2 regions of the Pseudoalteromonas sp. PPB1 genome follow, and region 2 is predicted to be linked to the other one. Evidence: riboswitches for the same ligand, from Rfam matches in the RefSeq annotation. Region 2 holds a riboswitch; the other holds the start of a gene.
What was found. Region 2 has a riboswitch for cobalamin ahead of IY568_RS00320 (ABC transporter ATP-binding protein). Riboswitches for the same ligand answer to the same signal wherever they lie in the genome.
Positions count from the first base shown of each region.

Region 1: it holds a riboswitch for cobalamin, as region 2 does, so the genes downstream of both, IY568_RS01590 (TonB-dependent receptor domain-containing protein) here and IY568_RS00320 (ABC transporter ATP-binding protein) in region 2, are expected to answer to the same signal.

Region 1 covers NZ_JACEQV010000001.1:354,608-362,493, forward strand. Annotated here, with positions in the region: gene IY568_RS01580 (efflux RND transporter permease subunit) at 1-36, shown strand, start outside; gene msrA (peptide-methionine (S)-S-oxide reductase MsrA) at 36-569, shown strand; gene IY568_RS01590 (TonB-dependent receptor domain-containing protein) at 628-2,499, opposite strand; cobalamin riboswitch at 2,537-2,724, opposite strand; gene IY568_RS01595 (YajQ family cyclic di-GMP-binding protein) at 2,825-3,307, opposite strand; gene IY568_RS01600 (VanZ family protein) at 3,477-3,830, shown strand; gene IY568_RS01605 (ketopantoate reductase family protein) at 3,823-4,731, shown strand; gene IY568_RS01610 (alpha/beta hydrolase) at 5,327-6,157, shown strand; gene IY568_RS01615 (flavin monoamine oxidase family protein) at 6,182-7,675, shown strand; gene IY568_RS01620 (thiamine pyrophosphate-binding protein) at 7,693-7,886, shown strand, end outside.
Region 2 covers NZ_JACEQV010000001.1:75,186-83,071, forward strand. Annotated here, with positions in the region: gene IY568_RS00305 (adenosylcobinamide-GDP ribazoletransferase) at 1-356, opposite strand, end outside; gene cobT (nicotinate-nucleotide--dimethylbenzimidazole phosphoribosyltransferase) at 349-1,416, opposite strand; gene IY568_RS00315 (FecCD family ABC transporter permease) at 1,433-2,425, opposite strand; gene IY568_RS00320 (ABC transporter ATP-binding protein) at 2,425-3,219, opposite strand; cobalamin riboswitch at 3,301-3,420, opposite strand; gene IY568_RS00325 (histidine phosphatase family protein) at 3,450-4,049, opposite strand; gene nqrM ((Na+)-NQR maturation NqrM) at 4,128-4,340, opposite strand; gene IY568_RS00335 (FAD:protein FMN transferase) at 4,450-5,478, opposite strand; gene nqrF (NADH:ubiquinone reductase (Na(+)-transporting) subunit F) at 5,784-7,010, opposite strand; gene nqrE (NADH:ubiquinone reductase (Na(+)-transporting) subunit E) at 7,031-7,639, opposite strand; gene IY568_RS00350 (NADH:ubiquinone reductase (Na(+)-transporting) subunit D) at 7,650-7,886, opposite strand, start outside.

The sequences.
Region 1 (7,886 bases), 280 kb from region 2:
GCCCACCCTCAAACACAACAGGAACGGGAGATTTAATGATGAATCAGTGTATTGCCACCTTTGGTGGAGGTTGTTTTTGGTGTATCGATGCCGCCTTTCGCAGAGTCAAAGGCGTCACGCACGTGGCCTCAGGTTATGCTGGCGGCCACACGGACGACCCCAGCTACGAGCAGATCTGCACCGGTCAAAGCGGTCATGCCGAAGTGGTACAGATCAGCTTTGATCCTCAGCAGATCGATTTTTCAGCTTTATTAGCCATGTTCTTTGCGCTCCATGATCCAACCCAGCTGAATCGTCAGGGCAATGACATTGGCACTCAGTATCGCAGCGTGGTGTTTTATCACTCAGAAGAGCAACGGGCGTTAACTCAGCACCATATCGAACAGTTAACCCCCACCCTGAATGCACCGATAGTGACCGAAGTGACGGCCCATACGCATTTTTACCCGGCTGAACAGTATCATCAGGACTACTACACCAATAACCCCAACCAGGGTTACTGTAGTGTGATGATAGCGCCCAAACTAGCCGCATTCGCGGAGAAGTTTGCTGAGCATCTCAATTCATGAGTTCAGCGCTTCAGATCAAAAAAGGAGGCTAAGCCTCCTTTTTTATGCCCCCTCTATATTAGAAGGTGATCCGGGTACCCACATAGATCTGTCTGCCCGGCGGTTCATAAGGTAACAAGGTACCGTCGGCCGTTTTGCTGGCAACAGAGGTGAAGTATTCCTTATCAGTCAGGTTTTCCAGTCTCATTGTCAATGCAACGGGTTCAAGCAACTGGTAATTGGCACTGAGATTAAAGACAGTGTAAGACGGCAGATCGGTATCAAAGTAGCTGATCGACGGACGTTTATCACGGTATTGCATCGCCAGTCTCACATCCAGTTTATCCCACTGCTTAGACAGAACATAGTTAAATGCTTTGCCCGGGCGACGAGGCAAGTCTTCACGCTTTTCTTTGTCTCTGGCATCCAGCAAAGTCAGATTGGCTGCATGCTCCAGGCCCAGCGCCGAAAACTGTGCACTTAACTCAATCCCTTTCATGTGCGCACGGCCCACATTAGCAGGAATATACTTGTTTGTTTGCGCGTCAAACTCATTGCTGATCAGGTTATCAATGCGGTTATCGAAGATGGCCACATCATAGCGCACCGAGGCCGTATCCACCGTCACCCCTAACTCATTGTAGGTACCTTCTTCCGGCTTAATGTCGATATTAGGCAGATACCAGGGGCTGTCTTTGACAAACGCATTGGTCAGACTGGGGGCACGAAATGCGGTGCCATGGTTTACCCGAAAGGTGACAATGTCGGATGCTCTGAAGCCAACATCAGCCGTATACGTGTTCGCACGTCCGTGATGTTCATAGTCATCACTGCGCACGACAGCATTCAGTAACCAGCGCTTGTCATCGTAAAAAGCAGCAGCAAACACAGCGGTATTATCACGCTCAGCAATCGAGAATTGTGCGCTAGATGAAGACAGGTCCTCATTGAGGCGACTCACACCGCCCATTAGCTGAACAGATGGTGTCAGTTTGTAACGAGCGCGATACTCAATTTCATCCCGCTTGGTGCTGTAAACATCATTGGGTGGGGGGGGTGTGCCATCTGGTACAACCGACAGGAATTGGGTATTTTCTTCCTGGGCCAGACTGATAGAGGCTTCCTGGATCAAGACATCCGATTGCTTCTGCCACGCCAGCTTAGTGGTGTAATTATCAAACTTGTACGCGTCATTGCCAAATGATGAGTCGTAATCCGCTTCTCCCTCACTGTGTTGTGCATAGAGCGCAAGTTGGCCGTACTGCGACAGGTCGTAGCCCAGTTTAATGCCCATATTGGTGTTGTCATACGCATCACTGTCATGCTCTTTAGAGCGCGGCGCTGCCGGGTCTTTAGCGGTTACATCATAACCATCTGTGCTCTCATAGCCAAAATGGTAATTCACTGTCAGTTTATCTGCCTCAAATTGGCCAGCCAACTGAGCACCGCCATAGTTGCGACTGCCCGAAGTCAGTGCCAGTTGATGACCTTTCTGTTCACGGGTAATGATGTTAATCACCCCGGCAACCGCGTCAGAGCCATAAATGGCCGCGCGTGCGCCCTTGAGTACTTCAATGCGCTCAATGCTGTTTACCGGAATATTCGTAAAAGACACATCGCCCGAATTGGCATCACTGATCCGCACACCGTCCACCAACACTAAGGTATATTTAGTCGCGGCACCACGTACAAAGACGCTGGCCTTCTGGCCATAACCACCACTGCGCACCACATCAATACCAGCTAAATTGTTAAGCAAAGTAGGTACATCACGCACATTAGCACGCTCAATTTCAGCACGCTCAACAACCGCTACGGAGGTCAATGTATCCACACTGGCTTGTTCAAATTTGTTCGCTGTAATCGTGATATGTTCAATGTCTTGCGCAGACAACACTGAGAAAGGCAGCACAGCCAGCATGGCTGTGGTTAAAGTAGATTTTTTAAACATGGGTTCCCCTGATCCACGCCCACCGCGTGAATTACAACTATTGAGTGTGCTTCAGGGCCGGTTTCCGGACTTACTTACCACAACCTCTTAGTTGCGATAAGCTCACCGTTGCGGGGGCAGCGCCGGACTAATGCCTGTTCCTGTGGCATGCACCAGCTTCCCGATTATTCAGATCTTTAAGAGGCTCCAGGCTCCTGATCTGACACCCTGAAAAATTGGCGCTATTGTCGGAGATCTGGGAATAAAAAGCAACGGACGTCTAGCATGCTAAAAATATTTATTGATCTTTAGCATGCCAAACACAAGAAAGGTTCAACTTACGTGATTAATCCCGAAAGTTTTTAAACTGGAAAGGCTGACCAAGCTCTGCGCCGCGGATCAATTGCATGGTTTCTTGCAAATCATCACGCTTTTTACCAGTCACGCGCACTGTTTCGCCCTGAATTGAAGCTTGCACTTTGATCTTCGAGTCTTTGATGGCCTTAACCACTTTCTTTGCCATATCTTTGTCGATACCTTGCTTCAGCATCACTTTACGTGACACGTACTTACCCGACTTTTCGACATTTTTAAGCTCAAAACTAGCCACGTCCAAGCCACGCTTTGCCGCTTTCCCTACCAACATATCGAATAATTGCATCACTTGTTGTTCTGACTCACTTTTCAGCGTGATCACTTCATCGTTCAGCTCAAATGAGGCTTCTACACCACGAAAATCAAAACGCGTGCTCAGTTCACGATCGGCGTTATCAACAGTGTTTCTCGCCTCAGTCATATCAATTTCAGACACAATGTCAAAAGAAGGCATATCTAGCTCCTGGATAATGTTTTTCCGGATTATAGCAACCCAAAGGCCACGGCGCGACCACCCTCTAAACACGCGTTTTATAATTCGGAACGGAATTGCGTAGCTTCATCCCATTTTCAGATTTCAATGATATACTGGATTTTTCACCCCTAATGATTTGGAAGTATTTGTGGCGCGTCGACTTTATCAATGCCTGTTATTACTCTCTTTAGCCGTTTGCACTTTTTTGTTTGCCAAAGAGATCCAGACCAATCAAATTGTTAGATTTGAACACGCCGACAAAGTCGCCCACTTTGGGGTATTTTTCATACTGGCGTTTTTCTCTCACCATGCATTTCGCTTTAAGATCTGGTTTCATCTGGTACTGCTAACGCTTTACGGTGCTGGCATTGAGTGGATGCAGGACTCACTCCCCTATCGTCAAGCTTCCTGGGGAGACTTTATGGCCGATCTTGCGGGCGCCATCAGCTACTTTGCCGTCTATTGGATCTACTGCCGCAAAACAGGCAAATCATATGTCTGAGTTGTTTATAGTCGGCAAAGGAGCGATAGGCTTGTTACTTGCCGAAAAACTGGCAAACACCCATCAGGTTACCCTGATCACCCGAACACCTACTGAGGCGGTATTTTTCCAAACGCATCTACAGCGCAAACAGCTGGCCGTAAAGTGCGTGACCTGGCAAGCCCTGGCGCAACAACAACAGCCTGTTTCACTATGTATTATCCCGGTTAAATCCTATCAGCTTACTGACGCCTTTATGTCGCTAAAGCCTCATCTTACTCAGGATGCCAATGTCATTTTGAGCCACAACGGGATCCAGGCGTTGGCGCCCATCACCGATGCACTTAACGAGCAGCAAGGATTGTTTTTTCTTTCTACCAGTATGGGTGGGTGGAAGCCTGACAGCACAACCGTTGAATATACCGGCCCCGGCAAAAGCCTGTTTGGTCCCTGTAACCCAGTCGCACAGCTGCGCGCACAAAGGGTGTTTAAACACCTTCTTGAACCTACATTACAAGAGGCAGAACTGGCCAGTGATATTCAGTTGTTGCGATGGCAAAAGCTGTGTGTCAATCTTGCTATCAATCCGCTCAGCGCCCTTACCGGGCTCAAAAACGGTCGCCTGCGTGCACCTTGCTACGCCAGTCAGGTATTGTCTGTGTTAAATGAGGCCTGCACGATTGCCAATCATATCGGAGTACCACTGAAACTTAACGAAGAGCTTGCGCGTGCCTATCAGGTAATGACACTGACGGCGGGCAATTTTTCTTCAATGGCTCAGGATGTCAGCAACCACAGACGTACGGAAATCGATGCTATGTGCGGCTATGTCACCGAACTGGCAAAACAATTGGGGATCACCGCCCCCCACAATGCTCGCCTGCTCAAGCAAGTACAATCACTACATCCCATTCATAAGTAGTACCAAGACCTTTCTCAGCGCACTATTTTCACGACTTTATTCTGTAAAAAGTAACCTGAGCGACCAAAAAATGCCTCTGGCTCACAAAATTCAAAATTTTTGGTAATGATTTTTATTTAGATTTTCTGCAGTTTTTACAACAATCAGCTGTCATGATGCAATGTCACTTTATGCACTCCCAGACAGAGAGTGGTCGTCAAGCGATAAAATGACACATTTGTCACGCTACAGAGCATGCATGAATTATTCATTGTCAAATGATGCTCGTGAATAAAAAGCATGTAAATGGTTCGATAATGGAGACTAATTTAGTATCAGGTCCTGCAAGCGACGCGGTAAGCATGAAATATTTTTTCTTATCGATTAGACAAAAGTCTATTTTATAACGCCCAAACCAGATTGAATAATTACCCTCTAAAGCTGCATTTTTAGTTTACCCACTCAATCAGCATTCAAAACATAATACGCAATTCAAAGGTTTACATAATGTAAACACCAAGAAAACACAGTATAAACCGTGCTTAATATTGGGAATTTTTTTTGCTACCATGCCCGCGATTTCAACAGCCTTTACTTTAATCAAGAAGGATTTAATATGAACTCAAAGGTTTGGTTGCCGTTGAGCTGTGCTGTTATTTTGAGTGGCTGTAATAGCACTTCTCAACAAGCACCTGTGCAATCTCTTACTCAAGAGACAGACGCCCATAAAAAATCTGTCATATTTATTCATGGCGCGCATTCGAAAGGAACCGCCTGGTCAACGGTGCAATCTCAACTGACAAAGAAAGGGATCAGCAACTACGTCGTTGACTTACCCGGGCGCAAAACCACCATAGATCCTAAATCCATCACCTTAGATCATGCAGCTCAAAGTTTGTGTACACATTTACGATCGTATCCCCAACCACTGGCACTGGTTGCACATAGCCAGGGCGGTGCCGTTGTACACAAAGCCATCACGCTATGTAATGATGTCAACATCAGTGACATTGTCTATGTTAGTGCCGTTGCACCGATAGAAGGCGCTAAGCCTTTTGCGCTGCTAAGCAAACAGGATGAAGATCATTATTTTTCCGGGATCACATATGAAGATGGCTGGATGAAGATTTCCGACACTTCAGCCTATTTATCTTCATTCACTGAAACACACAGCAAATCCCAGCAACAGTTTGTACTGGATAACTCAGTCGATGAGCCAGCCATTACCGGAGATGGCAAAGTGATGCTGAGCAAAGCCACTTTGGCGCCAATTAATAAAGCCTATGTTTTCGCCATTCAGGACAAGATTATTTCTCTGTCCTCACAAAAGAAAATTGCTGAATCCATTGGTATTACGCAGACCTATAGCCTGGATTCCGGCCATTTGCCCATGCTCACCAAACCATTTGAACTGGCTGAAGTCATCACTCAGGCTTTGCAACTTTAAACATGCAGACAAGGATTGAAAAGTATGCAAAAAGGTATTTCAAACATTGTTCCTGATCCGCTGGTTGTGCTCAACAAGGTGCGAGCATTGCAAGACAACAGTCTTACCACACGACCTACTGTGACTATCATTGGTGCAGGTGTCGCAGGCCTCAGCGCAGCCTATGAGCTGTTGAGACTGGGGGCAAAAGTCACCCTGTTGGAAGCCGATCCCAGTCACATTGGCGGACGTGTCAGAACATTGCGAGAGTCTGACAAATTATACGCGGAGCTGGGCGCAATGCGGATCCCGACAGAGCATCATCTGACTCGCCATTACATCCGCGAAATGGGGCTGAAAATGCGCCATTTCGTTCAGGAAAATGACAAGACCTTTGCCATGATCCGAGGTCAGAAAGTCCCCCGCAGTGAAGCCGGGTTCGAACAGTTAAAACAGCATTTTACCCTCAGTCCGGCGGAGCAAAAAATGTCTGCCGACAACATGTGGGAAATCGCGGTCACCGAGGTCCTCAATTCACTCAGCAGTGATGAAAAAAAGGCGCTTTATAACAGAACACTAGACAGCGAAAGGCTCAAAGCACTGGATGACATGTCATTAAAAGACGCGTTCGTTGCAGCCGGCTTAAGCCTCGATGCACTGGAATATGTCAGTGCCATTTATGGTGTATCCACACTGATGCAAACGTCCTTTTCCGAGCACCTCAGAGAAGAGCTGGAGCGCGTCTGGTTTGATGGCTTCGACGAAGTCGTTGGGGGCACCGACTTGTTACCTCGCAAGCTATTCGAAAAGATCCAGCATGGCGTGCAGTTTAAAGCGGGTGCGCGAGTAATCGCTATTGACAACCAGGCCAGTGGCGTTGCTGTCACGTACCAGCTCAGAGATCGCTCTAAACACACACTGCGTTCAGACTTTGCCATTTGTACACTGCCCTTTGGTGTGCTCGGCAAGGTAGACTTTAACCAGTCCATCAACCCGCTCAAGTCCCGGGCATTTGCACAGGTCAATTATGATTCAGCAACCAAAGTGCTTATCCGAACGAAAAACCGTTTCTGGGAACTCAACGAAGGGATTTATGGCGGCAGCACCATCTATGATGTGGGCCTGGGCCATACCTGGTTCCCGGCAGACAACGCGCAACGCAAAGATCCTCAGGTATCGCGCTCTCCCAGTTACTTGTTGGCATCTTACACCTGGGGCCAGCATGCACGCCGGGTCGACACACTGAATAACTTCGAGCTTAAAGAGTTTATTTACACTGAGCTGAAGAAAGTGCATCCCTATATCGAACGCGACGATATTTTGAGTGTGCTGCGCTGGAGCTGGACGAACCACACCCATTCAGCAGGCGCTTACGCCTTTTTTAACCCCAGAGATCATCAGGATTATTACGCACTGATGAGTGCGCCTGAACAGCGCTTATGTTTCGCCGGGGAACATTGCTCCCTTTACCACTCATGGATCCAGGGTGCCCTGGTATCGGCGCTGGAAGCCGTCCAGTACATAAGTCAAAAAGCATAACTATTTAAGGAAAGAACATGTCTTACACTGTTGCTGAGTTTATTACGCTCAGACTAAAGCAACTTGGTTGTTATCACGTATTTGGGGTGCCCGGCACTTCATGCTCAGATTTTATTGATAGCCTGGTAGCCGACCCGGATATGCAGTTTGTGAATACAGTCAACGAGCTGGAAGCCGGCTATGCTGCTGATGGCTACGGCAGACAAGGGGC
Region 2 (7,886 bases):
AGAACCAATGCCGCCGCACCATAGGTGCCCAGTCGGCTGTCTTTCATAATGGTCAGCTTATCGGCCACACTCCAGCCACCGCCAAAGCCATCCCAGACATCCGCGAAGCCATCCTCATGAAATGCACCCGTTATGATCAGCCCGGCACTCAGCGTTATTATTACCGCAATGCCAGCTGGCAACATAAAGGCTAGCACACCATAGAGAAAGGCTAACAGGGCACCCAAGAGCACACCAACCCAGGCAAAGTAGCCGCTGGCCTGGTTGATATCCTGATCGCTGACCTCGCCCGACACTTTAAAGGGAATACGGGTCAGAAAGATCACCGCCAGCTTGAATTGCCTTAGCTCACTCATGGGTGTCTACCACCTGAGTGACAGCCGCCGACTCAAAGCTGGCCATCTGATAGTAAAATGCCAGCGCACTTTGGCACAGGGGCAATGCCATTGCCGCACCGGATCCCTCACCCAGGCGCATGTTCAGATCCAACAATGGCTCGGCATTTAGCTCATTCAGCATGCGCCGGTGTCCCTGCTCACCTGAGCAATGGGCAAACACCATATAATCCTGACTGGCAGGTTCAATGCGACACGCCAGCATAGCCGCGGCTGTTGCAATAAAGCCGTCAACCAGAATGACCTTTTGTACACGGGCAATTTCCAGCATAGCACCAACCATTTGACAGATCTCAAACCCGCCCAGGCGACGCAACACCTCTCGTGGATCATGAAGGGCGTCACCATGTAACAGCAGAGCCTGATCAATCAGTTGTTGTTTTTTCTCCACCACTTCTGCACTAACGCCGGTGCCACGCCCAACCGTTTCAGCGCCAGTCAACCCACTCAGAGCCGAGAAAATGGCCGCAGCGGCCGTGGTGTTGCCGATCCCCATTTCGCCCAACGCAAACACGTTTGACCCCGAGTCCAGTGCCGCCTGTACAGCTTCCTGACCGTACAATAGGCCTTGATCAAGCTGTGCTTTGCTCAGAGCGGGCTCAATATGTAATGGCCGGGTAATGTGGCCAAGGCGCTGTGATACAACACCCAAAATCGGAGCTGGCGGTATCAAAATACCACAGTCAATCACACTCAGTTGCCAGCCAAGCTGAGTACACAAGACATTAATGGCTGCGCCACCCGTGGCAAAATTGGCTACCATCTGACCGGTCACCTCGCTGGGTGCAATGGAAACACCTTCGGCAGCAATGCCATGATCGCCGGCAAATATCAGCATCTGCGGCCGCACAATGGCGGGTTTTTCGGCTTCAAGTTGGGCGCGACTCATGCCCTGACTCAAAATGCTCACTAGCTGATGTGCCAATGTCTCAAGCTTACCCAGCGCGCCCTGAGGTTTGGTCTTCATATCTATGGTGTGCTGAATATAAGCGTCATGCTGGCGATTGAGTGGTGGGATCATAAAGTCTCCTGTTAGGTCAGATGCTGGCAGCGCGCTTTTTGGCGATTAGCAGCGATAAGAAAAACACACTGCCGATGGCGGAGGTGATCACCCCAATCGGAAGCTCCTGATTGTCTATCAGGGTACGGGCCAGCACATCAACCCACAGCATCATGAGCCCACCTGATAAAGCGGTTGCCAACATACCCAGTGTACGAACCTGCGAAATAAAAAAGCGCACAATATGGGGGATCATCAAGCCAACAAACCCAACTCCACCGCAGGCAGCGACAATCACGGCGGTCAGCATAGATGCCAGGAGCAACATGCCCAGTCTTAGCCTGTGTACATTCACACCTAAGGTTACTGCGCTCTCATCACCAACTAACAACGCATTCAGGCTTCGGCGCATCAGTAACATCACTGTACAGCCTATCGACACGACCAGAGCGGGTAACCACAGCCATTGCCAGTCTGCACGGCTGAAACTGCCCAGACTCCAGAATATAATGGCACTTATGGCCTGCGGGTCGCTCCAATAGAGCAGTAAGCTGGTAAAGGCAGAAAATAAAAAGGTCAGCGCGACACCTGACAACAACATGTTCTCGACCAGTGCTGTGCCTTTGTGAAACGCAATGAGCAACAACAGGCTCATAGCCACTGCGCTGCCAGCAAACGCCGCACCGGATAAGGCCAGTGCGCTTTGTACACCAAATAATACAACCAACAACACCACACCAAATGACGCCCCGGAGGAAATGCCAAATAAATACGGATCGGCGAGCGGGTTGCGGGTCACGGTTTGCAAAATAAGCCCGGCAATGGCCAGCCCGGCCCCCGCAAAAAAAGCCAGCAAGGTACGTGGTAATCGCAGTTCAACCACAATCTTTTGATTCAGCACACTGTTGTCATAACTGCTTAAAGCCTGCCAGACCTCACTCCAGCTAAGTGACACTGCCCCGACAGACAGTGCAGTGAGCATGCTGGCCAAACAGGCACAGAGCAACCCGGGTATAAGCAAGGCCTTCATTATTGATACCCGTAGTGATAACGAATGTGTGGCACACCCGACGCATTGCGATCCGGCCCGGGGACTGTCTCAACGTCAGCACAGACGCCAAAAACATCACTCAGTAAGCCCGGCGTTATCACCTCTAACGGGGTTCCCTGAGCAAGCAAGTGACCTTGCTCCAGTACCAGCAACTCATCGCTGAGTGCCGCTGCAAGATTGAGATCATGAAATGAAGCAATAACGGTCACCCCCATGGCCTTAGCCAGCTCCATGATCTGGATCTGATACTTCACATCCAGATGACTGGTGGGCTCATCCATGATCAGCAGTTCAGGCTGCTGTACCATGGCTCTGGCGATCATCGCCCGTTGCTTTTCACCGCCCGACAGAGCATCAAATTGCTGTTGTGCTTTGTGGCTCAGGCCGACCCGCTCAAGGGCTTCCAGGATCAGTTGCTTATCCCTTGTATTAACAGCTGAAAACAGCGTTTTATGCGGCGTCACGCCCATGGCAACTACCTCGAACAGCGCCAGGTTGAACTGGCTGGGGATCTCCTGCAATACCACCGCCACCTGGCGCGCATAGGCACGGCGAGGATAATCGGATAAAGATTTGCCGGCATAGCGTATCTCCCCCTCGCTAGGATGCCAGTAGCGATACAGGCAACGTAATAAACTGGACTTCCCTGCCCCATTCGGCCCAATCAGACCAATAAACTGGCCACGTTGAATGGCAAAATTAAGTGCTGTCAGAATAGGTTTGTCACCCAATGTCAGATTCAGGTTATGCACGGAGATTTGTGGTGAAGTCATACCGCCTCAAATGCAGGCAGCAGCGCAGAGCCAGCCATTCGCGTTGTCACGACTGACGTTCTGAACTGACTTAAGTGCGCCCGCTTAAGTGTAGGTATTGGCCTTGGTATCTGGCTTCAGACTCTCAGTCTATTACAGTTGCGGGGACAGCTGAGGATTTACACCTCATTCCCAATGACTGCCAATACAATACGATGCTAAATTTAGGCCTTATTATGAAGTCCAGACGTCTAAAACACAACTTTCGGCCAGGCTTGACCGGTCTCATCAAAGAAGACCGATACTTTAACCATTTTGGCGTATCCGATCTCTGCACGAGACAAGTGACTATCAAACTCAGCAGGTAAACCCAGCCAGATGGCCAGTAATTGCTTAATAACGCCCGCATGAGTGACAATCGCCACAGGCTCACATGAGGGGCTTGCGGTGAACTGCTGCCACCAATCATATAAACGTAGATGGAATGCCGACATGGACTCCCCATTTGGCGGGGTGTGCTGCCAGGGACTTTGCCAAAAGTCGCCGATGCCAGGTGCTCGTGCTGACTGCCAGAGCGTGTCGTAGCGTTCACCATCCCAGTCACCAAAATGCATTTCACTGAGTCGAGGTTCTATCTGCAGTGGCAAACCGGTGGTTTCACAAAACGTACGAGCGACCGCCTGGCATCGCTGCAATGGAGAGGCAATCACCTGTGCAATCCCATCACACACCTCGAGTTGGGCATGCACTTGTTCATTGCCCGACGCGCTTGCAGACATATCAGTACTTCCGAGCAAACGGCCGGTTTCCCGGGGTTCGCCGTGGCGAATAAAATACAGGGTTCGTTGCATTAAGCTAGGGCACTGTTATTCGGGGTCCGAAACGTAAAAACGCAAGCCAGGGCTTGCGTTTTCGATGATGTCAGTGGATTAGAGAATTTGGTTTTCCTTCCACATTTGCTCTTTTGCGAGACGCTTCTTACGTTTGTCGCACGGGTCATCACAATCACAGATCTTGTCGATACCCATAGAGCCCAGACCGCCACAACTGCTGGCCATTGATTTCTTTTGTACTATGACCCCGACTGCCATCGCAACGGCGATCAATAACAACAACCCAAAGGTAAGTAAAAATAGTGACATTTCAGGCCTCTTTTGCATATCCATCCGCTATCGCGGACTGGTGACGGTTAATTGTGCTCATTATATAACTAAACGCACCTAAGTTAAAACGTTCGCGATGCAGATCTCATTATAAATAAGGTATGAACGCACTGCTGGGGTAAACCTCCAGGCCTTCATCACTTTTGCTGATCAAATAGACTGGCAGGTTATGTAACTCCGCGTATGCTCTCGCCCGTTCAGTCCCCATCACAGTTAGGGCCGTAGCAAGACCATCGGCTGTCATCGCAGATGGGTGCAATACTGTTACAGATACCAGGTCGTGTTTAACAGGCTTACCCGTGCCCGGGTCAATCAGATGGGTGAAGGTCTCGCCATCCATTTCATAGAAAATACGATAGTCGCCTGAAGTTGCAACACTGTTCTTACCTGGCTCAATCACTTTATGGATTTGTCGTTGCCCAACCGGTGCATCCGGCTTTTCAATGGCAATACGCCAGGGCTCATCCTCAGGTTTAGTGCCCGACAATCTCAGCTCACCACCAATTTCAACCATATAGTTACTGATCCCGTGCGACTCGATCAGTTCTGCCACTTTATCTATGCCATAACCTTTTGCCGTGGCAGAGAAAGACAATTCCAGATGATCCAACGTTTTGGCCAAACCTGCTTCTGTCAGAGTCAGTTTATCGAGGCCAATTTGCTCACGCATTTGCGCCAGCTGCTGCTCAGAAGGTCGCTTGGTCGGACGCTTGTCTGGGCCAAACCCCCACAAATCAATTAAAGGTCCCATGGTGACATCCAGTGTCTGAGTTGACAAACCCAGTCGGATTGACTCAGCGATCACCTTCCTGAAATCATCACTGATCGGCATGACCTGGTTGGCAGCCAGACGATTAAACTGGTTGATCTCTGAATCCGGAATATAGGTCGACATAGATTGATTCACCGCTTTAAGCGCGGCCTCAACCTCAGTATGTAACTGCTCTTTAGTCAGTGTGCTTTGCTGTGGAAAAGCCTTGATGTTATAGGTTGTGCCCATCGTACTGCCCTGTAGCACAATAGGCTCAGCTGATTTGCTTGCCTGGCCACACGCCACAAGCAGCATACTTAATAAGAAAATGAAACAGAACTGGCTCTGTCTTAGCATCAGTGTCATCCCTTGTGTTTCATACCAATTTCACTTAATACCTGTTCAATTTGACGGAGCAAATATGACGCTAACTATGTTAAAAATTTCTCATTTAGAACCTTTACCTAAGGTATAAGTTCGCAAATTTTTTCCTTGTTATCGAACATATTTTCTCGCCTCAAAATAGAGCACTTAATTAAGCAAATTGGTATCGTTTGCCAGTAACCCCCGCTCTGTACGGAGCATTACCCATAAAAAAAGCCCCTCAGCATGACTGCTAAGGGGCTTCTATTTTATCTTAAAAACCACTTTAAGATCATAAGTATTTCAGCTTAACCACCGAAGTCATCAAGCAGGATGTTTTCATCTTCAACACCCAGGTCTTTCAGCATGTTGATAACCGCCGCGTTCATCATCGGAGGTCCACACATGTAGAATTCACAGTCTTCTGGTGCTTCATGATCTTTCAGATAGTTTTCATAAAGTACGTTGTGGATGAAGCCTGTGTAGCCTTCCCAGTTGTCCTCTGGCTGAGGATCGGAAAGTGCAACATGCCACTGGAAGTTATCGTTTTCAGCCTGCAGGCCGTCAAAGTCTTCCACGTAGAACATTTCACGCTTAGAACGTGCACCGTACCAGAATGACATCTTACGATCAGAGTTAAGACGCTTAAGCTGGTCGAAAATGTGTGAACGCATAGGCGCCATACCAGCACCACCACCAACGAAGACCATTTCTGCATCTGTGTCTTTAGCGAAGAACTCACCGAACGGACCAGAAATTGTGACTTTGTCGCCTTCTTTCAGAGACCAGATGTACGATGACATCTTACCACAAGGCAGGCTCAGGTTATTAGGCGGCGGCGTCGCAATACGTACGTTCAGCATGATGATGCCGTACTCTTCTGGGTAGTTCGCCATTGAGTATGCACGGATTGTTTCGTCGTCAACTTTAGACTCCAGGTTAAAGAAGCCAAAGCGCTCCCAGTCCGGACGATATTCATCAGGAATATCAAAGTCTGCGTACTTAACATGGTGTGCAGGCGCTTCAATCTGGATGTAACCACCCGCGCGGAAAGGTACAACCTCACCGTCAGGGATACCCAGTTTAAGCTCCTTGATGAAGGTTGCTTTGTTATCGTTAGAGATAACCGTACATTCCCACTTCTTCACACCGAAGATTGAGTCTTCAACTTCAATCTCCATATCTGTTTTCACTGCAACCTGACACGCCAGACGACAGCCTTCACGGGCTTCACCTTTGGTGATGTGATCAAGTTCAGTTGGCAAAATGTCACCACCACCAGAGTGTACGTGGACGCGACACTGGCCGCATGAACCACCACCACCACAGGCAGATGAAATGAAGATGCCAGCATCAGCCAGTGAGCTTAGTAGCTTACCGCCTGGTGCAGATTTAATTGCTTTTTCAGGATCGCCATTAATGCCGATCATGATGTCACCGCTAGGTACCAGCTTAGATTTCGCTGCAATGATGATAAGTACCAACACCACAACGATAGCGATGAACATACTTACACCTAATACAATAGTTTCCATCGTATAGTTTCCTCGCTACCTTAAAGTGAAATACCAGAGAATGACAGGAAGCCGAAGCCCATCAGACCTACAGTGATAAAGGTAATACCCAGACCACGCAGACCATCAGGAATATCAGCGTACTTCATTTTCTCGCGAAGACCTGCTAGCAATACGATAGCAAGTGCCCAGCCCACACCAGAACCTAAGCCAAAGATCACTGACTCACCGAAGTTCAGGTTACGCTCAACCATGAAGGATACCGCACCAAAGATTGCACAGTTAACTGTGATCAGTGGCAGGAAGATACCCAGAGCGTTGTAAAGTGCCGGGAAGAACTTGTCCAGAGTCATCTCAAGGATCTGTACAAGTGCCGCGATTACACCGATAAATGTCAGGAACTTCAGGAAGCTTAAATCAGCTTCAGGGAAACCTAACCACTCAAGTGCGCCCGGTGCCAAAATAGCGTGATAAACCACGTTGTTGACTGGTACAGCAACGCCCAGTACGAAGATTACCGCAACACCCAGACCGAATGAGGTAGTGACTTTCTTAGATACAGCCAGGAAAGTACACATCCCCAGGAAGAAAGATAGCGCTAAGTTTTCAACGAAAACCGCTTTTACAAATAAACTCAGATAATGTTCCATCTCTCTCCCCTTATGCCTTAGCTTCTACTTGGTCTTTCTTCCAAGTACGCAGTACCCAGATGAAGATACCTACTAAGAAGAACGAGCTAAATGGCATAACCAACAGACCCATAGGCTGGTACCAACCGCCGTTAGAGATTAGCGGCAGAATTTCAACACCGAACAGTGCACCGGCACCGAACAGTTCACGTACGAAGCCAATTGCGATCAGTACAACTGAGTAGCCCAAACCGTTACCGATACCATC